Regions from separate parts of the Paenibacillus sp. FSL H3-0321 genome, predicted to be linked through region 3. Evidence: riboswitches for the same ligand, from Rfam matches in the RefSeq annotation. Region 3 holds a riboswitch; each other region holds the start of a gene.

Region 1 (9,926 bases), 450 kb from region 3:
GGCGTATTCTTCATCATGTTAATGTTCTATTTCATGCAGCGGTATTTCACAATGAATTTCTACCGTGTTCCGCTGCGCAAGACACTCGTCCCGCTGTTCTGGTCCGGAGTGTTCTTCGGGATCGGCGTCGCCTCCAAATGGATTGTGCTCTATGGAGGAGCCGGGCTGGCCATTATGCTGGCGCTCGCCTTATTTGAACGCTATAGGGAACATAAGGCCGCTGGGCGTGTGCTGGCTGAAGGCAAATTAAGTGATCAGGAGCTCAAGGACGCCTGCCGGACGGCAGATAGTTCCTTTTGGAAGAACACCATCGTTACGCTGGCCAGCTGTGTTGTTTTCTTTGTAGTTATTCCTGCCGTTATCTATAGCCTGTCCTTTATCCCTGCGCTGTCCGTAACAGCCGACGGGTTTACTGTAAAAGGCTTGATCGATGCGCAAAAGAATATGTATAACTACCACAGCCAGCTTGTCGCCACGCATCCGTTTGCTTCCTCCTGGTGGGAATGGCCGTTTATGAAACGGCCGGTATGGTTCTTCAGCGGCGGCGAAGGATTGCCGGAAGGCAAGGTGAGCAGCATAGTCACCATAGGCAATCCGTTAATCTGGTGGACCGGGATCTTCGCGATGCTGGCTACGGTATGGCTTACCATAAAACGGAAAGACAAAAGCATGTACATGATCTGGATCGGCTTTTTCTCGCAGTATGTCCCTTGGATGCTTGTGCCGCGTGAGACGTTCCTATACCATTATTTTGCGATGGTACCGTTCATGATTCTTGCTATTATATATATCATGAAGCTGCTGGACAGCAAATATCGGGAAGCTAGGTATATCCGGTATGCGTATGTGGCTGTCGCAGCACTGCTTTTTGTACTGTTCTATCCGGTGTTGTCGGGAATGGTGGTAGACAGAGATTATGTGACGGATGTGCTGCGCTGGTTCCCTTCCTGGGTATTCTAGGAGGGGAGCGCGTAGTGCTACAAAACTTTTAGGAGGAACAAAGGTGAAAGCCAGATACAGTGTTATTGTCCCCATGTACAATGAGGAAGAAGTTATTCAATATACGTATGAGCGGCTTAAGAAAGTCATGGACGAATGCGGTGATACCTATGAACTGATCTTCGTCAATGACGGGAGCCGGGATCGCACAGCTGAGATCATGAGTGGAATCAGCAGCAGCGACGAGCATGTTAAGCTGATTGACTTCTCCCGTAACTTCGGCCATCAGGTCGCGATTACGGCCGGAATGGACTATGCGCAAGGCCAGGCTGTTGTGGTGATTGACGCGGATCTTCAAGATCCGCCCGAGGTCATTTTGCAGATGATTGCCAAGTGGAAAGAGGGCTATGAGGTAGTTTACGCCAAACGGCTGAAACGGCATGGGGAGACTATTTTCAAGAAAGTGACCGCCAAGCTCTTTTACCGTCTGCTCAGCAGCATGACCAGTGTGGAGATTCCCACCGATACAGGCGACTTCCGGCTCATCGACCGTAAAGTATGCGATGTGCTGCGCGGTCTCAAAGAGAAAAACCGCTATGTCAGAGGTTTGGTGAGCTGGGTCGGCTTCCGGCAGACGATGGTGGAATATGTGCGGGAGGAACGTTTTGCAGGTGAAACCAAATACCCGCTGAAGAAAATGATCCGGTTTGCGGTTGACGGAATCACCTCATTTTCACATAAGCCGCTGAAAATAGCCTCATATGTAGGCTTCTTTCTCTCCTTCTCCAGCTTTGTGTATCTGTTCTTTGTATTATTCCAGAGAATCTTTTTCACCTCATGGACGGTTCCGGGCTGGGCTTCCATCGTCGGCGTCAATTTGTTGTTTAACGGCATCGTGCTGATGCTGCTTGGCGTAATAGGTGAATATATTGGACGGATATATGATGAATCCAAGGATAGACCGCTGTATATCGTGCGTGAGACCAAGGGTTACCGGGGTGGGGAGCATGAGGAGCGGCAAGAGGACAATGATTATGGCAGATAGGAAGCTGAATGCGGGATTTATCCAGTTTTTAAAATTTAATGCTGTAGGCTTACTGAATACGCTGATTGATTTCGCCGTATTTACCTTGCTGCATTCTCTGGGTATGATGAACACCCCGGCACAGATAATTTCTTATAGCGCAGGGACAGCGAACAGTTTCTTTTGGAACAAGAAGGTGACCTTTAAGGATAAGAGTCAGGCTAGCAAGGACAGTTTTAACCGTATGCAATTAGTCCGATTCATCATACTGAACCTGGTTGTACTGGGGATATCAGTGCTGCTGATGCATCTGCTAACGGACAAATTTGGAGTTCAGGTGCTGATTTCCAAAGTGCTGGTTACGTTCGTCACCGTCATCATCAATTTCTTTGGTAGCCGTAAATGGGTATTTTAAGTCAGATGATGGGCCGTGGAGTTTCTTTATCTTAAAGATCGGGGGGGGATTTGATGCGTAAGTTTTCCTATTTGATCATAATTGCAGGAGTTCTAGTCATGCTGTATCCAAAAGCGAGCGAATGGTATAACGACCGGCAGCAAGAGAAGCTGCTGAAGGAGGCTGAACAGGCTTATAGTGAGCTGGCCCCTTCGTCAGAGCTCGATCTGAAAAAACAGTACGCCGAGGTCACTGCACTGCTGGCAGAAGAATCAGCTGGGGATGAACCAGTGCAGGCTGCCGAACCGGCAGAGCAGGAAATAGAGGTCGGCGGCAAAGTGACCGGAATTATCACAATCGACAAAATCGATTTGAAATTGCCCATATTGGAAGGGGCGACCAAAGCCAACATGAAGCATGCCGCAGCCCATATGAAGGAAACCGCTCCAATCGGTGAAATAGGCAATGCTGCCATAGCTGCACACAGGTCTAGGACTGCAGGGAGATTATTCAACAGACTGAACGAAGTAAAGGTCGGAGATACCATTTCCGTCAAGACAAGCGATCAGGAGTATAAATACGAGGTTTACGATATCTCGATTGTTGAGCCTACCGATGTGTCTGTACTGAACGGGAATAAACAAGATAAGATCCTTACCCTCATTACATGTGATCCTTTGGTAAATCCGACCCATCGACTGATTATCCACGCTAAAGCGGTTTGAAGTAAGAGAACAGATCATAAAATGCGAAAATTATAAAAATTTAAATGAATTAAGTAGAAATCTAGTGATTTAGGTCTTGTAACTAGGCATTAATATGATACTATATAACTATAAAAGCTAAACACGATAACGGCAAACCTATCGAAAGGTAGGGACGCAAAGCTAAAGGGCCTTCCCGGTAAGGATGGCAGCCAGCTACCGAATGAAGAGGCTTTTTTTGTTTGTTCTTAAGATGAATCTAGTATATTCCAATAGTAGTAGGAACAGATAAAGCTTAAACGATAACGGCAAACCTATCGAAAGGTAGGGACGCAAAGCTAAAGGGCCTTCCCGGGTATGGATGGCAGCCAGCTACCGAAAGGGGTTTTATCCATGAAGAAGTTCTATTATATGTTCTTGACCTTGTTCGTCCTGGTTACTTCAGTTCAAGTAAGCACAGCTAACGCTTCCAGCGTAGAGTCAGGCTGGTTAAATACATCGCAATTGAGCCAAGGGGTTGTCCAAGTTTCCTATGATGTTCCCAAGGACAAACGTATCAAGCTCATGATTACCAAAGACAATAAGAGCTACTCTTATAACTTATATGCCTCCAAATCTACAGAAACGTTTCCACTGCAGCAGGGGAATGGCGCTTATAAAGTGTCAGTCTTAGAGAACACCAGCGGCAACAAATACAAAGTACTTTCTTCCGAAACCGTAGATCTGAGCATGAGCAACACCAATGCCGTATATTTGAGTTCCGTACAGAATGTGAAATGGAATTCTTCCGATAAAGCAGTACTGAAAGCTAAGCAGCTCACGCAAGGGCTGACCACTGATGAAGCAAAGGTACAAGCTATCTATAATTACATCGTGGCGAATGTAAAGTACGACTACACCTTAGCAGCTAATGTTACGCAGGATTATATCCCGAACAACGACAACACACTTGCTAGTAAGAAAGGGATTTGCTACGATTATGCATCTTTGTTCGCCACCATGCTCCGCAGTGAAGGGATTCCGACAAAGCTGGTAATGGGCAATACGAGTTATGTATCTGTATATCATGCCTGGAATGAAGTATTGCTTAACGGCAAATGGGTAACGATCGATACGACAGTAGACGCCGGATTGGGTAAGAACAAAGAAACAGGCTTCACCAAAGCGTCGAGCAAATATACAGCAGCTAAGATCTACTAATCCTGTAGAATGATGATTACTCTAAGATAACCGGCTTAATATTTAAGCCGGTTATCTTTTTTTGTTTAAGGGGTTGCTTTTTTATATTGATGTGGGGTATTATAGGTAAGCGTTGTTAGAGCGCACCCAAGTAAATAAGGAATGGCTGAAAAGTTGTTTCAAAAAAAAGCTTGCGTTTCTAAATCAAACGTGATATATTATAAGAGTTGCTGGTGACGAGATAATCGACACTGACAACGAGCTTGATCTTTGAAAACTGAACAACGAGTGAGTATGGAAATCACGCAAGTGAGATCCAAAATTAGAGAATGTAAATTCTCGTCAGATGTTTCAAATTGAGCAATCGCTCTTTCTAAATACCAATTTGGAGAGTTTGATCCTGGCTCAGGACGAACGCTGGCGGCGTGCCTAATACATGCAAGTCGAGCGGAGTTATGAAGGAGCTTGCTCCGGATTAACTTAGCGGCGGACGGGTGAGTAACACGTAGGCAACCTACCTCTTTGACTGGGATAACTACCGGAAACGGTAGCTAATACCGGATAATTCCTTTGTTCACATGGACGAAGGATGAAAGGCGGAGCAATCTGCTACAAGGAGATGGGCCTGCGGCGCATTAGCTAGTTGGTGGGGTAACGGCTCACCAAGGCGACGATGCGTAGCCGACCTGAGAGGGTGAACGGCCACACTGGGACTGAGACACGGCCCAGACTCCTACGGGAGGCAGCAGTAGGGAATCTTCCGCAATGGGCGAAAGCCTGACGGAGCAACGCCGCGTGAGTGATGAAGGTTTTCGGATCGTAAAGCTCTGTTGCCAGGGAAGAACGTCCGGTAGAGTAACTGCTACCGGAGTGACGGTACCTGAGAAGAAAGCCCCGGCTAACTACGTGCCAGCAGCCGCGGTAATACGTAGGGGGCAAGCGTTGTCCGGAATTATTGGGCGTAAAGCGCGCGCAGGCGGCTATTTAAGTCTGGTGTTTAAACCTTGGGCTCAACCTGAGGTCGCACTGGAAACTGGGTGGCTTGAGTACAGAAGAGGAAAGTGGAATTCCACGTGTAGCGGTGAAATGCGTAGATATGTGGAGGAACACCAGTGGCGAAGGCGACTTTCTGGGCTGTAACTGACGCTGAGGCGCGAAAGCGTGGGGAGCAAACAGGATTAGATACCCTGGTAGTCCACGCCGTAAACGATGAGTGCTAGGTGTTAGGGGTTTCGATACCCTTGGTGCCGAAGTTAACACAGTAAGCACTCCGCCTGGGGAGTACGGTCGCAAGACTGAAACTCAAAGGAATTGACGGGGACCCGCACAAGCAGTGGAGTATGTGGTTTAATTCGAAGCAACGCGAAGAACCTTACCAGGTCTTGACATCCCTCTGAATCCACTAGAGATAGTGGCGGCCTTCGGGACAGAGGAGACAGGTGGTGCATGGTTGTCGTCAGCTCGTGTCGTGAGATGTTGGGTTAAGTCCCGCAACGAGCGCAACCCTTGACTTTAGTTGCCAGCAGGTCGAGCTGGGCACTCTAGAGTGACTGCCGGTGACAAACCGGAGGAAGGTGGGGATGACGTCAAATCATCATGCCCCTTATGACCTGGGCTACACACGTACTACAATGGCCGGTACAACGGGAAGCGAAGCCGCGAGGTGGAGCCAATCCCAGCAAAGCCGGTCTCAGTTCGGATTGCAGGCTGCAACTCGCCTGCATGAAGTCGGAATTGCTAGTAATCGCGGATCAGCATGCCGCGGTGAATACGTTCCCGGGTCTTGTACACACCGCCCGTCACACCACGAGAGTTTACAACACCCGAAGTCGGTGGGGTAACCCGCAAGGGAGCCAGCCGCCGAAGGTGGGGTAGATGATTGGGGTGAAGTCGTAACAAGGTAGCCGTATCGGAAGGTGCGGCTGGATCACCTCCTTTCTATGGAGAATCGTTTCCTGCAACGGAAACATTCAAATCGGAAGCTTAGCTTCCAAAACTCAGGTTTAGGCCTGTTACTCACTCGTTGGTCAGTTTTGAGAGTTTAAGCTCTCAAGTAGTACCTTGATCCTTGAAAACTGGATACCGAAACGAATTTGCGTTTTAGAACATCTTTTAGCTGAAACTTGTGTGAACAAGTTTTAATTATAGCGATGCTAGCGATTTTCCTTCTGGAAAAACGCATTGGTTAAGCTAATAAGAGCACACGGAGGATGCCTAGGCGCCAGGAGCCGACGAAGGACGTGGCGAACAACGAAACTGCCTCGGGGAGCTGTAAGCAAGCTTTGATCCGGGGGTGTCCGAATGGGGAAACCCAGCTGTGGTAATTCGCAGTTACTTCTCTCTGAATACATAGGGGAGATAGAGGCAGACCAGGGGAACTGAAACATCTAAGTACCCTGAGGAAGAGAAAACAATAGTGATTCCGTCAGTAGCGGCGAGCGAACGCGGAACAGCCTAAACCAAGGGGCTTGCCCCTTGGGGTTGTGGGACGTCTCACATGGAGTTACAAAGGAATATGGTAGGTGAAGAGGTCTGGAAAGGCCCGCGATAGAGGTAAAAGCCCTGTAGCCTAAACTGTGTTCTCTCCGAGACGGATCCCGAGTAGTGCGGGGCACGTGAAACCCCGTATGAATCCAGCAGGACCATCTGCTAAGGCTAAATACTACCTGGCGACCGATAGTGAAACAGTACCGTGAGGGAAAGGTGAAAAGCACCCCGGAAGGGGAGTGAAATAGAACCTGAAACCGTGTGCTTACAAAAAGTCAGAGCCCGATCTATGGGTGATGGCGTGCCTTTTGTAGAATGAACCGGCGAGTTACGTTTAACATGCAAGGTTAAGGTGAGAAGCCGGAGCCGCAGCGAAAGCGAGTCTGAATAGGGCGACTGAGTATGTGGACGTAGACCCGAAACCGTGTGATCTACCCCTGTCCAGGGTGAAGGTGCGGTAACACGCACTGGAGGCCCGAACCCACGTATGTTGAAAAATGCGGGGATGAGGTGGGGGTAGCGGAGAAATTCCAATCGAACTCGGAGATAGCTGGTTCTCCCCGAAATAGCTTTAGGGCTAGCCTCGGTGAATGGAGTGGTGGAGGTAGAGCACTGATTGGGTGCGGGGCCCGCAAGGGTTACCAAGCTCAGTCAAACTCCGAATGCCATTAACTTCTTGCCGGGAGTCAGACAGTGAGTGCTAAGATCCATTGTCAAAAGGGAAACAGCCCAGACCATCAGCTAAGGTCCCCAAGTGTGTGTTAAGTGGGAAAGGATGTGGAGTTGCACAGACAACCAGGATGTTGGCTTAGAAGCAGCCACCATTGAAAGAGTGCGTAATAGCTCACTGGTCGAGTGACTCTGCGCCGAAAATGTAACGGGGCTAAACACACCACCGAAGCTATGGCTAGATACTATGTATCTGGGGTAGGGGAGCGTTGTATGCAGGTTGAAGGTGTACCGTAAGGAGCGCTGGACAGCATACAAGTGAGAATGCCGGTATGAGTAACGAAAAGATCAGTGAGAATCTGATCCGCCGAAAGCCCAAGGTTTCCTGAGGAAGGCTCGTCCGCTCAGGGTAAGTCGGGACCTAAGGCGAGGCCGAAAGGCGTAGTCGAAGGACAACAGTTTGAAATTACTGTACCACCGTAATCCGCTATGAGCGATGGGGTGACGCAGGAGGGTAGTGACGCGGACTGATGGATGTCCGTCTAAGCAGTGAGGCTGGTGTGTAGGCAAATCCGCACACCATTAAGGCTGGGCTGTGATGGGGAGCGAAAATTATAGTAGCGAAGGTCATGATCTCACACTGCCAAGAAAAGCCTCTAGTCAGGAGAAGGTGCCCGTACCGCAAACCGACACAGGTAGGCGAGAAGAGAATTCTAAGGCGCGCGGAAGAACTCTCGTTAAGGAACTCGGCAAAATGACCCCGTAACTTCGGGAGAAGGGGTGCCTCGGTAGGGTGAATAGCCCGAGGGGGCCGCAGTGAAAAGGCCCAAGCGACTGTTTAGCAAAAACACAGGTCTGTGCGAAGCCGCAAGGCGAAGTATACGGGCTGACGCCTGCCCGGTGCTGGAAGGTTAAGGGGAGCGGTTAGGAGCAATCCGAAGCTGTGAACCGAAGCCCCAGTAAACGGCGGCCGTAACTATAACGGTCCTAAGGTAGCGAAATTCCTTGTCAGGTAAATTCTGACCCGCACGAATGGCGTAACGACTTGGGCGCTGTCTCAACGAGAGATCCGGTGAAATTTTAATACCTGTGAAGATGCAGGTTACCCGCGACAAGACGGAAAGACCCCATGGAGCTTTACTGCAGCTTGATATTGAATTTGGGTACGATCTGTACAGGATAGGTGGGAGCCGTAGAGGCAGGAGCGCAAGCTTCTGCGGAGGCGCCGTTGGGATACCACCCTGATCGTATCTAGGTTCTAACCTAGTGCCCTAATCGGGTACGGGGACCGTGTCAGGCGGGCAGTTTGACTGGGGCGGTCGCCTCCTAAAGAGTAACGGAGGCGTTCAAAGGTTCCCTCAGAATGGTTGGAAATCATTCGAAGAGTGCAAAGGCATAAGGGAGCTTGACTGCGAGACCAACAAGTCGAGCAGGGACGAAAGTCGGACTTAGTGATCCGGTGGTACCGCATGGAAGGGCCATCGCTCAACGGATAAAAGCTACCCTGGGGATAACAGGCTTATCTCCCCCAAGAGTCCACATCGACGGGGAGGTTTGGCACCTCGATGTCGGCTCATCGCATCCTGGGGCTGAAGTAGGTCCCAAGGGTTGGGCTGTTCGCCCATTAAAGCGGTACGCGAGCTGGGTTCAGAACGTCGTGAGACAGTTCGGTCCCTATCTGTCGTGGGCGCAGGAAATTTGAGAGGAGCTGTCCTTAGTACGAGAGGACCGGGATGGACGTACCGCTGGTGCATCAGTTGTTCCGCCAGGAGCATGGCTGAGTAGCTACGTACGGACGGGATAAGCGCTGAAAGCATCTAAGCGTGAAGCCCCCCTCAAGATGAGATTTCCCAATTAGTAAGACCCCTTGAAGACGACGAGGTAGATAGGTTGGAGGTGGAAGTGCAGCAATGCATGGAGCTGACCAATACTAATCGGTCGAGGGCTTATCCAAGAATTAAGACGCAGATTCGTTTCGGATTCAGTTTTCAGGAATTAAGGTTCCTGAAGCATTTACGCTGTAAATGCCCGTTTGGTGGCGATAGCGGAGGGGTTCCACGCGTACCCATCCCGAACACGACCGTTAAGCCCTCCAGCGCCGATGGTACTTGGACCGAAGGGTCCTGGGAGAGTAGGACGCCGCCAAGCACACAAAGCCATTGTTGAGATTCTCAACAGTGGCTTTTTTGTTGCCTTTTGCGTTAAGATTTAACTGCTGGCTATTGAATGTGGATAGGATAGGGGATAAAGTGAATAGAAGAAAAACTTGTCCACATGTGGATAAGAATCATGAAATATACAATGAATCAAAAGTAGTCCCCAATTAATGTGGATAGTATTGAGTATTTGTGGATATATGTGACTTTTAATGTTGATAATAGGGAGCTTCGCAAGCAAAGGGGATATTTCAGTGGATAATACAGACGATCTTGTGTGGATAGAAAGATTTGTAGTTCAAGCCAGCGATACGGATTACCGTTCCCAGGCTAAGCTGTCTTTTATTCTGGAAATGATGCAGCGTACGGCTGAC
Region 2 (9,926 bases), 1.6 Mb from region 3:
TGGAGCCTTCCGGCGGTGCGCCTTCACCGGCATATTTGCCGGTAAGAATGCCCCCGGCAAGCGGGAAGTAGGGGATAATCCCGAGTCCTTGATCCAGGCAGAGTGGAACCAGTTCGGCCTCCGGCGTCCGGTCAGCCAGGGAGTAGCTGCACTGAATCGAGGTATACTTGACCAGATTCCGCGCCTCGCTGATGCCCAGCGCCTTCATTAACTCCCAGGCTGCATAATTGGAGGCCCCGATATAGCGGACTTTGCCCGCGGATACCATATCATCAAGGGTCCGCAGCGTTTCCTCCAGCGGTGTATAGGGATCAAAGGTATGGATCTGATATAAGTCTACATAATCGGTCTTCAGGCGGCGCAGGCTGCCTTCCAGCTCCAGCATCAGGTGATGGCGGGAAGAGCCGCTGCCGTTAGGACCTTCGTGTCTCGGAAGGCCTGCTTTGGTAGCGAGAACAGCGCTTTGACGTCTGCCCTCCAGCGCCAGTCCGATGATCCGCTCCGATTCGGTGCCGGCATAAATATTGGCGGTATCGATAAAGTTAATGCCTTGATCGAGCGCGGCATGGACGATATCTATGGAGGTCTCCTGATCGGCTCTTTTGCCAAAGGAATTGGTCCCCAGACCCAGTGCGGAGACCTGCAGCCCGCTGTTACCCAAACGGTGATATTTCAAGTGGTTCACTCCTCTTGTTCAGCATAGTGGTGTACTTCGTCAAAGCACAGACAGTTCTGCCCCGGAGAACAGCTGCAGTGCAGTGTCCATAAATAAGCGGACGGCAATCGAGGTCTCCTCCAGTGTATGGACGGCGAGATGGATATCCCGGTAAGCATCGGGGGCCAGCTCCTTTATGATCACATTCGGCGGCGGAGACAGCAGGGACAGCTGCGACATGACACCAACAGCCAGCCCCTCCTTAACCATATTGAGTGCGGTCATGTAGCTGTTCACTTCGTATTTCACATTCAGCTTACTACCTCCCCGCTGGAATAAATCAACGACCGGAGGCTCATAACCTGCCCGGCAGATCAGCATCGGCTCGTCTTCCAGATCCTTGACACAGATGACATGCTTCTCACGGAGCGGATGATCGCCAGGAAGCACTGCGTACAGTTTCTCCCGGTAGAGCGGAATTGTGGCAAACTCTTCTTGCGGGGGAATAATGAAGCCGACATCAATAAACCGGGTCTCCAGCCATTCCTTGACCTCGGCAACCGAACCTTCATAGAGAACAATCTCAATCTCGGGATATTTCTCGGTAATGGAACGGATGATTTTGGGGACAAAATAAGCAGACGCCACCGGAAAGGCCCCAATGCGGATGAGCCCCTTCTCCAGGCCCTTCTCAGCGGAGATTTCCTGCTCAACCTTGTCAAACCCATTTAGAATTTCCCGAAAAATAATCAGAACGCGCTTGCCGATATCAGTGAGCATCAGCCCACTGCGCCGGTCGCGCAGCAGCAGCTTCACTGCAAGCTCAGACTCTAGCGCGGAGATGGCCCGGCTGACCGCAGGCTGGGTCATGTTCAGTGCCAGCCCGGCTTTGGTGAAGCTGCCGCTCTCAGCGATTTTGACGAATAGACGAATTTGATTGTTGTTCATATCGAATCTGGTATGCCCCTCATGAATATAATTCATTTCAATTATGACTGTGCTTATTGTATCATTTGGAATGAAAATAGAACAAGGGGTGATGAGATGCAGCAGCGGAAGAAAAACATTGCTTTGCTTATATTTCTGGTTATTGTCTGGGGGATCAATTGGCCGCTGTCCAAGATTGCTCTAGCCTACGCTCCGCCCTTGTTGTTTGCCGGAATCCGTACGGTTATTGCCGGGGTGATCCTCATTGTTGCTGCGCTTCCTAAAAGGAAGGCCCTTCATTTCAGCAAGCTTTGGCCGGTCTATCTGACTTCGGCCTTTCTCAGCATCGTTTTCTATTACGGGTTCCAGACGATCGGCCTGCAGTATATGCCCTCAGGGCTGTTCTCGGCCATCGTCTTTCTGCAGCCTGTGCTGCTCGGTATCTTTGCCTGGATCTGGCTGGGTGAGCGTATGTATGGAATGAAGATGTTCGGCTTGCTGCTTGGTTTTCTCGGGGTAGCTGCGCTCAGCATTGGCGGCTTTACCGGAAGCATCTCCGCCTTGGGCGTAGGGCTTGCCCTGGCCAGCGCGCTAAGCTGGGCCTTGGCGACGGTGTATACGAAACGAAATGCGGTGCGGGTAGATATGCTGTGGATGACGGCAATGCAGATCATGATTGGGGGTGTCATTTTGCTGGCTGCCGGTTCGGCTGTGGAGAGCTGGTCCGATATTACGTGGAACAGCGCCTTTATCGTGAACACATTGTTCATTTCGGTGTTCGTCATTGCGCTGGGTTGGATGGTTTATTTCAAGCTGATCAATGAAGGAGAGGCCAGCAAGGTCGGTTCATTCACCTTCCTGATTCCGCTGATCTCAATCGGGTCAAGTGTAGTATTATTAAATGAGCGCATTACGCTGAATCTGGTAGTGGGTATGCTGCTGATCGTAAGCAGCATTATTCTGGTGAATGTTAAGATAGGCCGGGCCGCACGGCGGCTGACAAGTTAAGACAGGGGGATAATCATGTATATTCAGACGGATGGACAAACAGCACATGATAATTATAAGCTGCTGATCGGCAGCATTGTGCCCAGGCCGATTGCCTTTGTAACCTCGGTGGATGAAGCGGGGATCGTGAATGCCGCCCCGTTCAGCTTTTTTAATATTGTAAATGATGATCCGCCTATGGTCATGTTCTCCTGTGTCCGCAAAGCAGACGGAGAAATGAAGCATACGCCGCGCAATATAGCCGCGAATAAGGAATTTGTGGTCCATATCGTCGATGAGGATAATATCGCTGCAGTCAACCATACCTCAATCAATGCACCCGGCGGAATCAGCGAACTTGAGCTGGCCGGGCTGACGGCGGTACCCGGACAAGCTGTCAAGGTCCCGCGCGTACAGGAATGCAAGATTGCGATGGAATGCCGGCTGGTGCAGCTTGTGGAGCTCGGGCATTGCGATATGGTTATCGGCGAAGTTCTAGGTTTTCATGTAGAGGATGAGCTGATTCATAACGGCCGAATTGATGTCGGCAAGCTGAAGCCGGTCAGCCGTCTGGCCGGCGCGTCTTATGCAGCAATTGGCCGGACGTTCGAGCTGGACAGACCTCAGTATGAACCTTGATTAGGCTGGGTATTAGCAGCTAGATCAGATATTTTGGGGTAGAGGAAGGCTAATGCGCCTGATTTCTTAACCGCAGGCTTTGGGCAGTGAAGACAAGTTCTTCATCTGTCCCGTCGATCTTGGCGGTGTATTCTCCAATCGTCACTTCGCTGTTGCAGATTTTGCGGACTGTAATATTATTGCCGGCGGTAAGCACCGATTTCTCGGAGGACTGCTTCCCTACAGTCTGTGCGCTGATGGAGCCTGCCGCCTCGACTGAGGAGTCCGTGCACTCCGCTTCGTTCATTACGAAACGGACATCGCCGGAAGAGAACAGCTGGCTGTGCAGAATCCCCTCCTTATGAACATGGAGATCTCCGCCGGATTTAATAATGCTATGCTGTGACGAGGCAATGTCGATCCGTGTATTCTCCTCCTGCATCCCGGATATGGCGTCATGCAAATCCTGCAACAGCCTCAGAAAGGTGCTTAGAACAGCATCCGTGAAGAAATCGGTGAACTGCCCCGGGTGCAGGAATACCTCCAGCATATGTCTTAATTGCCCGGTGTCGATAGGATAATCGGGATTCATCCCGGCAATAACATTCTGAAGATCAGTGATCAGGCCGGGGAGATGGTCATATTTGCTTTCCAGCAGCAGCATAACCACCAGACCGTATTTTACGGTTTGCTGGCGTGATTGGACGGTATTCGCCAACTGCTGCGACGCTTTTCTCAGACTGGTCATTTCCTTCATCAAGAGAGCGGAGTACATGCAGAGGCGGTTATGTCTCGCTCCATAATGACCGGAGTACAATTGGCTGCTGACAACCTTGCCCTGGACAAAAATGCTTCCTGTAGCAGTGATTGTCGCATGTGTAACGTCGCCGTATATGTATACATTTCCCAACGCCTCAAGGATGGTCTGGTTTCCGATATCATTGGTGGCGACCACATCACCCGGGAACATCATTTTGGCGGCGTCGGGGTTCGTGTCCCCGGGAACAAGATATGTCTGGGGGAAATCAAAAACCTTGCGGTTCAGACCGCATCCCGTTAAGCGGGGCCTTCCCTGGCGGAGGGAGACGATCCCGCCGTCCGCCAGCAGGGTTGTACATTCTTTAGTGACCAGCTGAATGTCTTGCGGTGGCGGGGAGGGAATAATTCCGCCATACACGTCGATGCCGGGCACTCCCTCTTCCGCAGGCAGCTTACGGGCAATGACCTCTCCCTTCTGGACAAAGGGAACCCTTGGATGGTTCAGGAAATCTGCAGGATCGGCAGTCCGAATGAATTCATATTCCCTGTCCTCAGCAAATAACAGCTCCAGCCGGGCATTCTTGCCGGGAATAGGGGCTTTACCCTCTGCGATGCAGACCGGGAGATAGGTAGGGTTGTTCAGCTCTGCATAAAGAGCCGGAATGTTGAGATCGCGCATAATGGAGCTTTTCTTGAAGCCGGCGATAATCTGGTCCACCGTAAGGGTGGACAGCAGCAGGCCGCAATTCGGTTCCGCCCGGACTGTGACATCTGCTGCAGCCGGGGAGCTAGCGAGCTTCCAGGCGTACTTTTCTGCACGGTAGAGCGTGAAGTAGACCTTCAGTTTATCTTCGGATACGGTGATCTGATACTGCGGCTTCTCGCAAATTTCCCAGGTGATACGGTCTGTGGGGGTTACTTCCGTAGGATCTGTCACCGTCTTCCGGTTAATATTCAACACCACAGGGTGAACGGAAGAAATGACAGCGGGTTTGCCGCCTGGCAGAGGAGGAGTAATGAATATTTGGTTGTTCTGTACGATAATACGTCCGTTCTTTTCCTCATCTCCCCCACGGAGCGGCTTAGCCTGCACAGCGGGCAGAGCCGGAAGATCGGGGTTCCCGATTGGCGTTGTGGTATGAAATACATGCCTGAATTTCTCGATGATATGCTGTGGCATTACTCTAACCTCGCTTCTTCGTATAATCAATGGTATCTGTACAGAAAAGAGCATCATGGACTATGATAGATTGTTTTAATCTACCAGTACCCAAGTCACATCTCAATTGGCAGCCTGGCGACCATGAATGGATAGTCTCACATTCTTAGGCCCATCGCTTTGCGTCCTGCCCTTTCGGGAAGTTTGCCTTTAAAAAAATAGATCAATGATATACATTCAGCATGAGGTCATTTAATCGACTCAAATCGACAGGGAATGTTCAATACTGGAGTGGTTGCCAAAATAAATCTACAAACAAGCTTAATTCTAGTACTTTAGTATTAATTTTTCAACTTATTAATAATAAATCTCTCTGGTATCCCTTTAAAAGGGACGGCTTTGAGTTCAAGCGATATTACAAGCAAAAACGACCCTGCCTTTTTCTCAAAGGACAGGGTCGTTTCTGCGAAAAAAGGACGCTCCCAAGCTTAAAGCTTGTGGGAGAGCCCTCTTTTGACAAGGTGCACGGCGCGTGCGCTTCCGGCCCGGACGGAGACTGGTGCCGGTATAATAATCGTGGCTGCATAATCGGCCCGTTCAATTTCCTCCAGCACCCGGTTAAGATGGGAGAAGACGGCTCCGAGATCACGGACTGCTGTCAATGAGCATTGACCCTGCAGCTCGGAGAACCAGGCGAACTGCAGATCCCGGGCGCGGCGCAGCGCTTCGGGGAGCGAACGGGTGCATTCGGCATCGGACAAAGTCTTGGTTCCATACAGGGCGATGCAGTCTGCGGTTGCCGTTACGACCTCTGTCATCCAGTCAGCTGCGGCATAATGTGCAGGCAGGAGGGAAATCTCCTCGGCGATCTCCTTGACGTAGCGGTGAACCTTTTGCAGATGAGAGGTTGCCTGTGTCAATGACCGCAACCCGCTGCGGCATTGATAATGGGATAACGTATAGTGCAGCTCTTTCTGCTGCTTGTCGCTCTTCGCCAGCAGTTGTCCGGAACGCACCAGCCTCTCCGGAGCCTGCTTAGAACTGCTGCTCTCTGCGGCGAGTCCGGTCAAGGCATCGGCCAGCAGCAGGGTTCCTTCCAGTGCCAGGCGTTTAACCTTGACGAACCCCCCCGGGGGAACGATAATCATATTTATTATTAAGGCAATCAGCACGCCGATTAAGGTCTCCGCGACTCTCCACACGATATAAGGGTCCTGATAAAAGGTCAATGCCAGCACGGAGGTCACACCGACCTGGGAAACGGCTTGAATGTTAATCCGGCAGGCGGTGGCCACACCGATGCCGATCAGCAGCATCAGCAGAATAGACAGTGCCCCCACGTCGAAGAAATGGCCCACGAGCAGGCTGACAATTCCACCGAGCACAACGCCCATCAGACGGTAAATCCCTTTTTCCAGCGAAGCCTTGACGCTTCCTTGGGTGATAAGAATTGCGGCAAGCGGTGCAAAGTATAAATAACTGTCGCCGTGCAGGCTGTGAACCGCAAGCCAGGAGAGTGAAGCAGCAATCGTAACGCGTATCATATATAGAGATAATCCGAATTTTTCAAGGCGGTCCTGTAACCCCTCGTTCATGTTAGTCATCTTCTTTCACATCAATAAGAGAACATTTTTAGGTTTTCAGCAATTTTCATTATAGCACTCAAAAACAACAATAACGGGGTACAGTTTTTACGAACTTGTTAAGTTTCTGCGCTGCATTTAACATTGTAAGCTATCGCATATATTGCATTAATCCTATATGCTATATATATTGAAGTGTGTCGAAGGAAGGGAGGAATTGTCGCTTATCAGCGCTGAGCATGCCACTTTAGATTGTTCCCTGCGAGAAGCGGGTAAAATAGGTTGTACTACATAAGGTAAGGGAGGTCGTTAGCCATAACTACCCTGGAAGGCACTATTATTTCTTTTGACCAGGTTACCAAACAATACGACGATGAAGAAGCCGTGTTAAAAGGAGTCAGCTTCGAGATCGAACGCGGCAAATTCTATACACTGCTGGGACCCTCGGGCTGCGGAAAGACGACAATCCTCCGTCTGATCGCCGGGTTCGCTGAACCAACGGGTGGTTCCATTTATTTGAACGGCAAAATCATCAACCACATTCCCGCCAACGAACGGCAGGTCAATACGGTATTTCAGGACTATGCCTTGTTTCCGCACCTGAACGTATTTGAGAATGTGGCCTTTGGACTGCGGATCAAGAAGCTTAAGAAAGAGGTCATCACGCAAAAGGTGCAGGAAGCGCTGCGCTTCGTCAACCTTGTAGGCTACGATCAGCGGGCCATTAATGAAATGTCCGGCGGACAGAGGCAGCGTGTAGCGATTGCCCGGGCCATCGTCAATGAACCGCAGGTGCTGCTGCTCGACGAGCCTCTTTCGGCACTTGATCTTAAGCTGCGCACGGAAATGCAGTACATTCTGCGGGAAATGCAGCAGCGGCTGGGCATCACCTTTATCTTCGTTACCCATGACCAGGAGGAAGCGCTGGCCATGTCCGACTGGATTTTTGTCATGAACGGCGGACGCATTGAGCAGAGCGGAACGCCTAACGATATTTATGATGAGCCGATCAACCGCTTCGTGGCTGATTTCATCGGCGAGTCGAACATTGTGCCCGGTGTGATGATTGAGGATTATATCGTTGAATTTAACGGCCACCGCTTTGAATGTGTGGATGCGGGGCTGAAGCCGAATGAAGCGGTGGAGATCGTGATCCGTCCGGAGGATCTGGAGATTGCTGCCGTTGAACAAGGCAAACTGCGCGTCCGCGTGGATTCCCAGCTGTTCCGCGGCGTACATTACGAGATCAGCTGCTACGACGGGTCCGGCCACGAATGGCTGGTTCATTCCACGCGCAAGGCGGAGGTCGGCAGCGAGATCGGGCTGTATTTCGATCCGGAAGCGATTCATGTTATGCGTTTCGGGGAAACGGAGGAAGAATTCGACAGACGTCTGGAAGCTTACGCCGAGGTGGAGAACCATGAAGAGTAAGGGCCGCTCGTATTTCCTCATCCCTTATTACTTATGGATCGCCCTGTTCGTCATAGCGCCGGTGCTGCTGGTTGTCTACTACTCCCTGTTTGATCTGGACGGGCATCTTACACTGGACAACTACGTGAACTTCTTTACACCGGTATATATGAAAATGATGCTCAACTCCTTCTGGTACGCGATCCTGATTACGCTGTTCTCGCTGCTGGTGGCTTATCCGGCGGCGTATCTGCTGACCCGGACGAAGCATAAGCAGCTGTGGCTGCTGCTGATTATCCTGCCGACATGGATTAATCTGCTGCTGAAGACGTATGCCTTTATCGGTATCTTTGGGACCTTCGGGCCGGTCAACAATGTCTTTGACGTGCTGGGCATTGGAGAGCAGCAAATCCTCTTTACGGGTTTCAGCTTTGTCTTTGTCTCGGTATATATCTTTATCCCGTTCATGATCCTGCCGATCTTCAGCGCTCTGGACGAGCTGAACCTGTCCCTTGTAGATGCGGCCCGCGATCTGGGTGCCTCCGGGTGGACGACGTTCCGGCGGGTCATTTTCCCGCTGACCATCTCCGGCGTGCGCTCCGGCTGCATGGCGGTATTTATTCCGGCGCTGTCGCTGTTTATGATTACCCGCCTTATCGCCGGCAACCGGGTCATTACGCTGGGCACCGCCATTGAGCAGCATTTTCTGGTCACTCAGGACTGGGGAATGGGCTCTACAGTTGCCGTCTTCCTGATTGTTATCATGGCGCTGTTCATGATTCTGTCGGGCAGCTCGCGGAAAGGGGTGCGGCATGAGAAGTAATAAGAATGGGATTTCAAATCTGTACCTGGTGCTGGTCTTTGCCGTGCTGTACGCACCTATCTTCTACCTGATGTACTATTCCTTCAACAGCGGCGGGACGATGCATGGCTTCGAAGGCTTTACGCTGGATTATTACCGTGAGGTTGTGCAGGATACGCGGCTGATGATTATTATGATTAACACGTTGGTGATCGCCTTGCTGTCTTCGGCGATTGCTACGCTGATTGCGATCATCGGGGCGCTGGCCATTCAGCGCATCCGCAGCCGGAGGGCTAAGAATACACTGCTCTCACTGAACAATGTGCTGATTGTCAGCCCCGATGTCATTATCGGTGCGTCTTTCCTGATCCTGTTCACGATTGCCGGGATCAAGCTCGGCTTCGTGTCGGTCCTGCTCTCGCATGTCGCATTCAGCGTGCCGATTGCCGTGCTGATGATCCTGCCGCATTTGCAGGACATGAGCCCGACGCTGACCGATGCTGCGCGTGATCTCGGGGCCAGCCGCCGCGATGTGCTGACCAAGGTGATTCTGCCGATTATTAAACCCGGGATCTTCAGCGGCTTCTTTATGGCCCTTACCTATTCACTGGATGATTTCGCGGTGACATTCTTCGTGACAGGCAACGGGTATTCGACGCTTTCGGTGGAAATCTATTCCCGCGCGCGGCAAGGTGTATCCCTGTCGATTAACGCGTTGTCCACGCTGATCTTCCTCTTCACCATCTTGCTTGTCGTCGGTTATTATTTCCTGAACCGCCGGAAGCAACGCCCGGCGGTTCATATTGCAGAGCCGGCCGCTGAAGTGGGGGTGCCTAGATGAAACAGCTGGTGAATGCTTTTCTGGCGATTCTCATCGTCGCATTTGGGCTAATGTTCCTGGCTTCCAGGCTGAATTCGGCTGAGGGCTATACGGGCGGCAATACGCTGACCATCTATAACTGGGGCGATTATATCGAACCTGAACTGCTGAAGCAGTTCGAGGAAGAGACCGGGATTACGGTCATT
Region 3 (9,926 bases):
GAATGCCGCAGGAAGACCGGTCATTGCTTATCAGGCCGGAGGGGCGCTGGATACCATAGTCCCTTATGTAAATGGCGTATTCTTTCAGAATCAGGAAGTGGATGATCTGCTGAAGGCTATCCACGAAGTGGAGTCCTATGCGTGGGACATCAGCAAGATTATGGGGCATGCGCATAAATTCGATGAACAGACGTTTATGGTCCAGTTCAAGCAGTATGTGGAACAGGCCTACGTTAATTTTCTTAAAGGAGGATGATTATATGAAGCTGGCAGTAATCGGTACCGGCTATGTCGGTCTTGTATCTGGCGTATGTTTTACACTTAACGGGAATCATGTCATCTGCGTCGATAAGGATGAGGAGAAAATCAATAAATTAAACCGGATGGAATCCCCCATCTATGAGCCGGGTATTGAGGCGCTGATCGAAATGAATCTCCGTGAGGGCAGATTGTCCTTTTCGGCGGATCTGCAGGAATCGGTGCGCCTTTCTGATATCGTCATCCTCGCTGTAGGAACGCCTTCCCTGCCGGGCGGCGAAGCGGATTTAACGTATATTGAGGGAGCAGCCACAGAAATTGCGCAAGCGATGGAAGGCTATAAAATCATCATGACCAAGTCGACCGTACCGGTTGGCACAAATGAGAAAATCCGCAATCTTATTGCTTCCCACACGAATCATCCCTTCGATATCGTCTCCGCTCCCGAATTCCTGCGTGAAGGCTCGGCGATCCGCGATACGCTTCATCCTGACCGGATTGTGATTGGTCTGGATAATCCGCTTTTGGAGCCAACGATGCGCCAGCTTCATCAAGGCTTCACTGAAAATATCTTCGTAACGGATATCCGCAGTGCGGAAATGATTAAATATGCATCGAACGCTTTCCTGGCAACCAAAATCTCCTTTATCAACGAAATCGCCAACATTTGTGAAAAAGTGGGAGCTGATGTAACCGAAGTGGCGGAAGGCATGGGGATGGACCGGAGAATCGGCTCAAGCTTCCTGCAGGCCGGAATCGGTTATGGAGGCTCCTGTTTCCCGAAAGATACCAATGCGCTGATCCAGATCGCCGGCAACGTGGACTATGAGTTCAAGCTGCTGAAATCGGTGGTTGAGGTGAATAAAGGGCAGCGGTTTATGATTATTTCCAAACTTCATGAGTCGCTCGGCAGCCTGCGCGGCGCGGTTATCGGAATTTGGGGGTTGGCCTTCAAGCCGAATACTGATGATGTACGCGAGGCACCTGCCCGTGAAATCGTCGAAGCGCTGGTAGCGGAGGGAGCTACAGTGAAGCTCTATGATCCGATTGCCGCCGATAACTTCAAAATGCAATACGATCATCCGCAGCTCCGCTGGTGCGGCCTGCCGGAAGAGGCGGCAGAAGGCAGCGATGCCGTATGCTTGCTAACCGACTGGAGCCAGTTCAAGGATATCGACCTGCATCGCTTGGCGGGCAGTATGCGCCGCCAGGTTCTGATCGATGGCCGCAACGTCTACTCCAAGGAGCAGATCGAAGGCACCGGCCTGGAGTACCATTCCGTCGGACGCCCGCAAATGGGCGGACTGAGCGGGTATTCGGCCAGCGTGGCCGGCGCGATCTAAGCCTCAAGCTTGCTCTACTCTACTAAAGCACTTCGCTCTTACCTGCCGCCAGCCAAGCGGCAATAGCCGGATCTTTAGCAGGGAGCTTCGCCTGCGGGTGAAGCGAATAGCTAGGCTGTTGGAATGGAACGGAGAGGAATTTTGGAACTGTAGGAGCGAATGCGTCCGCCTTTGTCTGCGGATTTCCACCGCGAACAGCGGTATAAATCAAGAAATCTGCAGACAACAGCGGCCGAAAGTCCAAACATTCCTTGCAGTGACTCTCATAACAGCTAAGTCTTATGCTTTTCACGTTTGAAGCAACCAATAACAATCCGATATTTTCGCGTCAACACATAATGAGGAGGGTTCCATATGAAACTGGTACTTCTATCAGGCGGTTCAGGAAAACGTCTCTGGCCTTTGTCCAACGATTCACGTTCGAAGCAATTTCTGAAGGTACTTGAGAGCCCGACGGGTGAGCCGGAATCCATGGTGCAACGGGTATGGCGGCAGCTGGAGGAAGCTAATATGTCGGGTTCGGCTTATCTGGCTACCGGCCGCAGTCAGGTGGAAATGATTCAAAGCCAGCTTGGCAGCGAGGTGCCTATCATCGTTGAGCCGGAACGCCGCGATACGTTTCCGGCGATTGCCCTGACAGCAGCCTACCTGTATTCCATGGAAGGCGTTTCGCCAAGCGAGACCGTGGCCATCCTGCCGGTCGATCCTTATGTGGAAGCCGCCTTCTTCGATACAGTAGTGCAGCTTGAGCAAACGATGCAGGAGAGCGGAGCGAACCTGGCGCTGATGGGTGTAGTACCCGAGCATGCTTCAGAAAAATACGGATATATCATTCCTACCAGCGCAGAGGCGGGAGCAAGCGGTTATCTGCAGGTAAGCCACTTCCAGGAGAAACCTGACCGTAAGCAGGCCGAGGAACTGATCAGCCGGAATGCCCTCTGGAACTGCGGCGTGTTTGCGTTCCGCTTGGGCTATCTGCTTGATATTCTGCAGCGCAAGGGATTGCCGCTGAACTACGAGGAACTGCAGAAGCAGTACAAACTGCTTGCTTCCATAAGCTTTGACTATGAAGTGGTGGAAAAAGAGGAGAAAATCGTAGTTCAGCCTTATGCCGGATTCTGGAAGGATCTGGGCACCTGGAACACGCTAACTGAAGAAATGAACAGCAATCATGTAGGCAAAGGGTTCGTGACGGCGGATTCCGAAGGCACATGCCTGATTAATGAGCTGGATATTCCGATTACGGTGATCGGCGCGAAGGATCTGATTATCGCTGCCAGCCCGGACGGGATTTTGGTTACCCATAAAGCGGAGAGTCCGAGAATCAAGGAAGTGCTGAAGTCTTTTGAACAAAGACCCATGTACGAAGAACGCCGCTGGGGCCATTATAAGGTCATAGATTATGTGAAATACGATGAGGGAAATGAAGTGCTGACCAAACGGATTTTTATCGAAGAGGGTAAAAATATCAGTTACCAGCTGCACCATAAACGCAGTGAAATCTGGACATTTGTCAGCGGTGAAGCAAGCATTGTGATTAATGAGAAGATGCATAATGTGAAGGCGGGAGATGTGGTGCGTATACCGGAAGGCACCAAACATGCGATTCTTGCGCTGACGGATGTAGAGTTTATCGAGGTACAGACCGGTTCGGAACTGGTAGAAGAGGATAACATCCGCATCACCTTGGATTGGGAAGATATAGCTTTGCAACAGTTTATCTCTTAGGCCTAAATAATCTATTTAACCAATTGTTGCAAATCCAAAACAGGCATTTAGAACCATTTATTAATTTATTTTTATTAATGCTCTAAATAAAAACTTCATAGGGACGATACTTACGGTAAGAGGGATTAATCCTTCCAAAACGACAAAGGCAAACCTAATCGAAAGATAGGGACGCAAAGCCATAGGGCCTTCGCAAGAGTGGCAGCCTGGCTACCGAAAGGAAGATGATTTTGAAAACTTACCGTAAGTCTCGTCTGCTGTCCACCTTGCTGTCTCTTGCCGTATTGTTAACCGCTGTGCCTTTAGGATTTGGGCTGTCGCCTTCAACCGCAGAAGCCTCATCAAGCACAGCAGTGCCGGTTAATCCGGACGCTTCAGCCGAAGCTGTCAAGCTGCTTAGTAACCTCTATTCCATTACCGGAAAAGGGATCATCTCTGGACAGCACGATTATTTGGAGAGCCCGGATGAATTCAGCAACAAGTTGAAGGGAACAAGCGGAGAATATGCTGCTCTTCACGGATATGAGCTTGGCGTAATTAGCGGCCAGTCGGAGAGTACGGCTGCATCGCAGCGCAAGAATGTGGTGAACAGCGCGATCAACTGGTACAAGAACGGCGGCATTGTCGCAATGACCTTTCATCAGAATCTGCCGGGGACGGCGTACCTCTGGTCCAATGTGCAGAAGCCGCTCACCCAAGCGGAATTTAACAGGTATGTAACGCCGGGCACGACAGAATACGCCAGCCTGATCACGGATCTGGATAAAGTGGCGGTGTCGCTCAAAAGCTTGCGGGATGCGGGCGTTCCTGTACTTTGGAGACCTTATCATGAAATGAACGGCAACTGGTTCTGGTGGGGGAAGAAAAGTAATTTTGCTGAACTGTGGAATATTATGTATGACCGTTTCGTGAACGTTCATCAATTAAACAATCTGTTGTGGGTATGGAACCCCAATGCACCGAATGCCTGGTCTGATCCTTATGCGCTGACCTATCCGGGCGCAAGCAAAGTGGATGTTCTTGCAGCAGATATATATGATAACGACTATATGAATAAGTACTATGACAGTTTGCTTAGTCTGGCTGCCGGTAAACCGATAGGTATTGGTGAGAACGGTGAGATGCCCAGCACGGCCAAACTGAAGCTCTCCCAGAAAAATTTCGTTTTCATGATGAACTGGGGAAAAATGCTCTATGAGAAAAATAGCACAACTACGATTAAGAGTTTCATGAATGATAGCTATACACTGACCCGGAATAAATATAAGAGTTGGAGTGCACCAGCCGCTGCGCCAACGGCAACACCGACGCCGACACCAACAGCAACGCCGACACCAACAGCAACGCCGACGCCGACACCAACGGCAACGCCAACACCGACACCAACGGCAACGCCAACGCCGACGCCGACACCAACGGCAACACCGACAGCGACACCAACACCAACGGCAACGCCAACACCGACGGCAACGGCAACGTCGAAGCCGACGGCAACGCCAACGCCTGACTCTAATGATTCAGTGGAAGCGCCTGTGTTGAGCGGACTTAAGGGAGAATACTTCAAAAACATGACGCTTTCCGGTACGCCGGCCTTGGTGCGCAATGATGCATTGCTTAACTTTAACTGGCGCCAGGGTTCGCCGGATCCTTCAATCGGTGTAGATTCCTTCTCTGTCCGCTGGACCGGTCAAATCAAGCCAACGTATAGTGAGATTTATCAGATTTTTACCACTTCGGATGACGGTATCCGCGTTTATATTAACGGTAAAGCTGTCATTGACAGCTGGATGAAACAGAGCGGAGCCGAGCGTACCGGGAGCATCGCTTTAACAGGCGGTCAGTTGTACGACATCAAGGTCGAGTATTACGAGAATGCCGGTGATGCGAATATCCGCTTAATGTGGCAAAGTCAAAGCCAAGCCAAAGGGACGGTTCCGGCCAGCGCATTGTTTGTGAATGCCGGGGCAGCTGCTGCCAGCCAGACAGAATTGGACAGTACACCCAGCCTGGTTGCAAAACCGGCTTTAGCGACGACAGCAGCACCAGCCGCAACGGCAACAGCAACGCCTGCGCTGACAGCAACACCAGCACCGGTGCCAACAGCAACACCGACATCTGCGCCAACACCGGCGCCAGCACCAACACCTGCACCAACACCAACACCGGTACCGACGCCGGCACCAACACCGACAGCAGCACCTGCTGAGAATGGGCTAAAGGCAGAATATTTCAATAATATGCTGCTGTCAGGCACTCCGGCACTTGTACGTAACGACGCCATTCTTGATTTCAATTGGCGTCTAGGCACCCCGGATGCTGCAATCGGCATCGATTTCTTCTCCGTACGCTGGAGCGGCAAGATTAAGCCGCTCTACAGTGAAACGTACACAATCTATACTACTTCAGATGACGGCATCCGCGTTTGGGTCAATGACAGTCTTGTGATTGACAGCTGGATGAAACAGAGTGGAACCGAACGCATGGGAAGCATCAGCCTGAATGCCGGGCAGCTATATGATATTAAAGTGGAGTATTACGAGAATCAAGGGGATGCCAGAGCGCGTCTAATGTGGGAAAGCCCAAGCCAAGTGAAGGGTACTGTTCCTGCGAGCGCCCTGTTTCTTCCTTCCGCTTCCTAAGCAGAGCGACTGGTTAGCTTCTGTATTCACCGGCGGGTGCTGGTTAAGACGTTACAATTATAATTCCTAAAGTCCACTCTTAGTGGCCCTGCTTATCAGCAGGGCTACTAAGCTATAGCCCCCATTTGGCCTCGGGATGTATGAACCTGCATAGGGAACTCATCCTGTGTGCCGTGGCGGCATTTCGCTGGAGAAAGGAGATTACGATTTGAACACTTACCGCAAGTACCGCCTGTTTAATACGATTTTACCTCTTATATTAATATTTTCCCTGCTGCCCTGGTCAGAAGCGAGGAGTCTTCCGGTTCCCCGGACGATAGTTACACCTGCTGCTGCCATCACTCCCATCAATCCCTCAGCTTCGGAGGAGGCTGCCGATCTGCTCAGCTATCTGGTTGATCTTGGAGGCAAGGGAATGATATCCGGGCAGCATGACTATTTGGAGACCCCGGATGAATTCAACAATAAGCTGAAGCATGCAAGCGGACAATATGCCGTATTGCATGGTTATGAGCTGGGAGCGATTAACAACCAGCCGGAGGGCACCATCGTGAAGCAGCGCCAGAATGTCGTGAAGAGTGCGATCAAATGGCACCAGGGCGGCGGAATTGTGGCGATGACCTTCCATCAGAATTTGCCGGGTACCTCCCCGGATTGGGCTAATGTGCATATGAGCCTGAGCCAAGAGGATTTTGATGCTTATGTTACGCCGGGCACCCCGCAGTATAAGAACCTGATCGCTGAGCTTGATGAGGTAGCCGAATATTTGGGAGACCTGCGCGATGCGGGAGTGCCTGTGTTATGGCGCCCTTATCATGAAATGAACGGGAACTGGTTCTGGTGGGGGCAGAAGGACAACTTCACCGAACTTTGGGATATTATGTATAACCGTCTGGCGAATGTGCACAAGCTGGATAATCTCCTGTGGGTATGGAATCCGAATGCGCCTAATGAGTGGTCGGATGGCTATGAGCCATATTATCCGGGTGCCGGGAAGGTTGACGTTCTGGCGGCGGATATTTATAACAATGACTATAGACAGTCTTATTATGAGAAGCTGCTGAAGCTGGCCGACGGCAAGCCGATCGGGATCGGTGAAAGCGGAGAACTGCCAGACCCGCTCATATTGTCCCGAACGCAGAGTAAATGGGTATATACCATGACATGGGGAAAAATGCTGACCGAGAAAAATAACCTCGAGCAGATTAAGAACTTTATGAGCGATGATTATACCGTGTCGCGGGATGATTATAAATTAATGCTGGTCGGTAAAAACAATAACCCGGCCCCGGTATCCCGAACCGGATTGACGGGAGAATATTTCAATAATATGGATCTGTCGGGCAAAGCCGTCCTGGTCCGCAACGACAATAAGATCGACTTCAACTGGCATGGAGATTCACCGTCTTCAGGAATTGGCAAGGATGCTTTCTCGGTGCGCTGGAGCGGCAAAATCAAGCCGGTTTACAATGAGAAATATAATTTCATAGCCTCCTCGGATGACGGGGTACGTGTATGGATCGACGGCAAACTGATCATCGACAGCTGGAAGAAGCAAAGCGGTGTCAGCCGTGAGGGAAGCATAGTCCTGGAAGCGGGAAGCTCGTACGACATCAAGGTTGAATATTACGAGAACAGTGGAGATGCCAGTATTCGCCTTATGTGGAAGAGCCCAAGCCAGAAGCAGGCGGTTATTCCCAAAGGCGCGTTGACTTCCAAATAATGAAATGAAAGCAATAAGTCATTGTGAGGCAGGCACCCCGGAAGAAAGCGAGGACAAGGAATGAGGACTAGAACTAAGAAGAACAAGAATAAACCTCTACATCTACTGTTAAAATTCGCAGCTTTAACCCTCTTGTTTCTATTGTCTGTTTCTATCTTCGGAGATGACGGGACGAAGAGGGCCGAGGTGGAGGTTGACATGTCCAAATTGTCCGCAGCCAAAGATGCAGGACCCGCATTGCCGGACGGAACTGTGCTGTGGCAACTGGGCAAGCACGACGGAACAGCCGGTGAATTTGCGGCTGCCGGCTCTTCGGCCGCTAAGGAGGCATTTAAGGTTGCCTCCGTTTCGGCCAAGACTGCGGAGCTCCAAAGTGTGCCCTCCGGTCTTAGAGGCGACACTAATCCTGAGCTGAGGATTATGTATAAGCTGGATAAGATCCCGGTCAACGGGGTCTTATTTCGCGTAAGCATCATAGATGCCTATAAATCCATTCCGCAAATGAGCGTATTCTCCAACCGGCAGCTGTCGGGGATTATCCAGATTGCAGGTGTTGCCGGTACAGACAGCAAATATACGTTCCGCAAAACGTATGAGCTATATATCCCGAAAGAGCAGCTGGTGGCTGGAACTAACGAACTAAAGCTGCAGGCGGCCCGCGGGATCTATTCCTCCGATTTGGAGGATAAGTACAACTGGTGGACCTGGGATGACCTTAGCCTGGAGTCGCTGAATGCCCCAATCAAGGAGCCGATTCATGGCAGCTACACACTGACGGGCACCATGGTGAACAACAAGCAATTTTATTTTGACGAAGGTGCAGTTACGCATCTGCCTTATATTATGAAGTGGCTTGGAGTAGCTTACAGCGGCAATATTATGCGCACCAGCTGTGCCAGCGATGTCGGCCGCTCCTGTTCGAATATGGAGGAGTACTACAAGGTGCTCAAGGATTACAACATGCAGGCCGTTGCGCTGTATTTGTATACCGGTGATATTAAGCTTAAGGCGGATGGCTCACTGCCGGATGATGCCGAGAAGAAACTGACTGATTATTTCCAGAAGTACAGCCCCTACTTCCAATATTATGAGGTGGACAATGAACCCGGCCTGTTCAATCGTTCGAAGGCAGTAAACCTGGCGATTGCCAACTGGCTGAACGAGAAAGGCAAAACTATAGCTCCCCATCTGCAAACCGTGGCACCGGGTTGGGCCTATTGGCCGAGTTATAGTACGGATTCCTGCGGCAACCAGAAAGGCACACTTAAACAGTGCGGCGATCCGGACGGTTGGGAACGTGATTCGGAGCAACGCAACGAGCTGGAGGAAGTGACGGATTTAACGAATGGACATTCTTATGGTGAATCCTATATTTTCAGCCATGGAGGAAGCTTTACCGAGAATCTGAAAACCTTTGGCGGAACTGCGGACGGCCTCGGCAAAAAAATGCTGACGACGGAGTTCGGCACTTCAGACACACATGTAGATGCCTACCAATACGGGGCGGCTGAACGGACATCGGCGGTCTTCGACCGGATTATGCGCGGTCATATCGGCTACGCGGATATGTTCATCCAGCATGCCGCCTTCTTCAAGAATTTCAGTCTGTTCAAGTACGGATTCAATCTGGAAGAGCATGATCCGGCCAAAACAGAGATCTACTATACCAAAGAAGGCGAGGATTCCCGGGTCAGCATTATGAGAAGGCTCAGCCTAGCTTATGCTACCCACGGAGCTCCATTAAGTTATGAAATCACCAATAAGGATGAACTAGCCGACAAGCTGTTATATGTACGAGCTGTAGATACCTCAACACTTGAGCCTCAACCCGGAAGCAAAGCCACCTCCAACAAGGTGCTGGTCAATTTCGTCAACTTTGAGGATACACCGCAAACGGTTCATGTGAAAATAAACATGCCGAAGAAAACTGTGTATGAAGGTGAACGGTTCGGCAGCGGTGATTCATACGAGGCGGCACGCAGCTATGTATCCGGCAAAAGCGCTACACCTGTACTGGAGTTTACCGAGACTTTAGCTCCGGGCGAAGCGGTGCAGTATATCCTGCAGCCATCCTCCGAGGTGGCGGATACTGCACCGCAGAGTTTTAAAGCTGCTGCAGTCAAAGGTTTGTCCGTAAAATTGAACTGGCTGGAGGCCCCTGGAGCAAGCTATGAAGTGCTCCGGGCCGACGGCTCAGGCACAGACCTGAAGGTTATCGCAACGGGGATAAAGGAT

Evidence for each region. A riboswitch is a leader RNA that binds a small molecule or an ion and turns the genes downstream of it on or off. The one in region 3 is predicted to bind cyclic di-GMP.
Region 1: another riboswitch for cyclic di-GMP. It lies ahead of MHI45_RS22160 (transglutaminase-like domain-containing protein); the one in region 3 lies ahead of MHI45_RS24195 (PA14 domain-containing protein).
Region 2: another riboswitch for cyclic di-GMP. It lies ahead of MHI45_RS16735 (flagellar assembly protein A); the one in region 3 lies ahead of MHI45_RS24195 (PA14 domain-containing protein).

Annotation. Positions count from the first base shown of each region.
Region 1 covers NZ_JBBODH010000001.1:4,948,908-4,958,833, forward strand. Annotated here, with positions in the region: gene MHI45_RS22140 (phospholipid carrier-dependent glycosyltransferase) at 1-960, shown strand, start outside; gene MHI45_RS22145 (glycosyltransferase family 2 protein) at 1,004-1,984, shown strand; gene MHI45_RS22150 (GtrA family protein) at 1,974-2,378, shown strand; gene MHI45_RS22155 (class D sortase) at 2,477-3,082, shown strand; cyclic di-GMP riboswitch class I at 3,204-3,285, shown strand; cyclic di-GMP riboswitch class I at 3,359-3,441, shown strand; gene MHI45_RS22160 (transglutaminase-like domain-containing protein) at 3,455-4,261, shown strand; rRNA gene MHI45_RS22165 (16S ribosomal RNA) at 4,623-6,178, shown strand; rRNA gene MHI45_RS22170 (23S ribosomal RNA) at 6,424-9,350, shown strand; rRNA gene rrf (5S ribosomal RNA) at 9,428-9,544, shown strand; gene MHI45_RS22180 (acyl-[acyl-carrier-protein] thioesterase) at 9,807-9,926, shown strand, end outside.
Region 2 covers NZ_JBBODH010000001.1:3,788,913-3,798,838, reverse strand. Annotated here, with positions in the region: gene MHI45_RS16755 (aldo/keto reductase) at 1-676, opposite strand, end outside; gene MHI45_RS16750 (LysR family transcriptional regulator) at 716-1,603, opposite strand; gene MHI45_RS16745 (DMT family transporter) at 1,700-2,590, shown strand; gene MHI45_RS16740 (flavin reductase family protein) at 2,606-3,208, shown strand; gene MHI45_RS16735 (flagellar assembly protein A) at 3,258-5,126, opposite strand; cyclic di-GMP riboswitch class I at 5,232-5,324, opposite strand; gene MHI45_RS16730 (FUSC family protein) at 5,594-6,700, opposite strand; gene MHI45_RS16725 (ABC transporter ATP-binding protein) at 7,013-8,119, shown strand; gene MHI45_RS16720 (ABC transporter permease) at 8,109-8,921, shown strand; gene MHI45_RS16715 (ABC transporter permease) at 8,911-9,741, shown strand; gene MHI45_RS16710 (ABC transporter substrate-binding protein) at 9,738-9,926, shown strand, end outside.
Region 3 covers NZ_JBBODH010000001.1:5,402,961-5,412,886, forward strand. Annotated here, with positions in the region: gene MHI45_RS24175 (glycosyltransferase) at 1-256, shown strand, start outside; gene MHI45_RS24180 (UDP-glucose dehydrogenase family protein) at 261-1,601, shown strand; gene MHI45_RS24185 (hypothetical protein) at 1,624-1,893, opposite strand; gene MHI45_RS24190 (sugar phosphate nucleotidyltransferase) at 1,956-3,329, shown strand; cyclic di-GMP riboswitch class I at 3,467-3,547, shown strand; gene MHI45_RS24195 (PA14 domain-containing protein) at 3,560-5,968, shown strand; gene MHI45_RS24200 (glycosyl hydrolase) at 6,177-7,691, shown strand; gene MHI45_RS24205 (discoidin domain-containing protein) at 7,890-9,926, shown strand, end outside.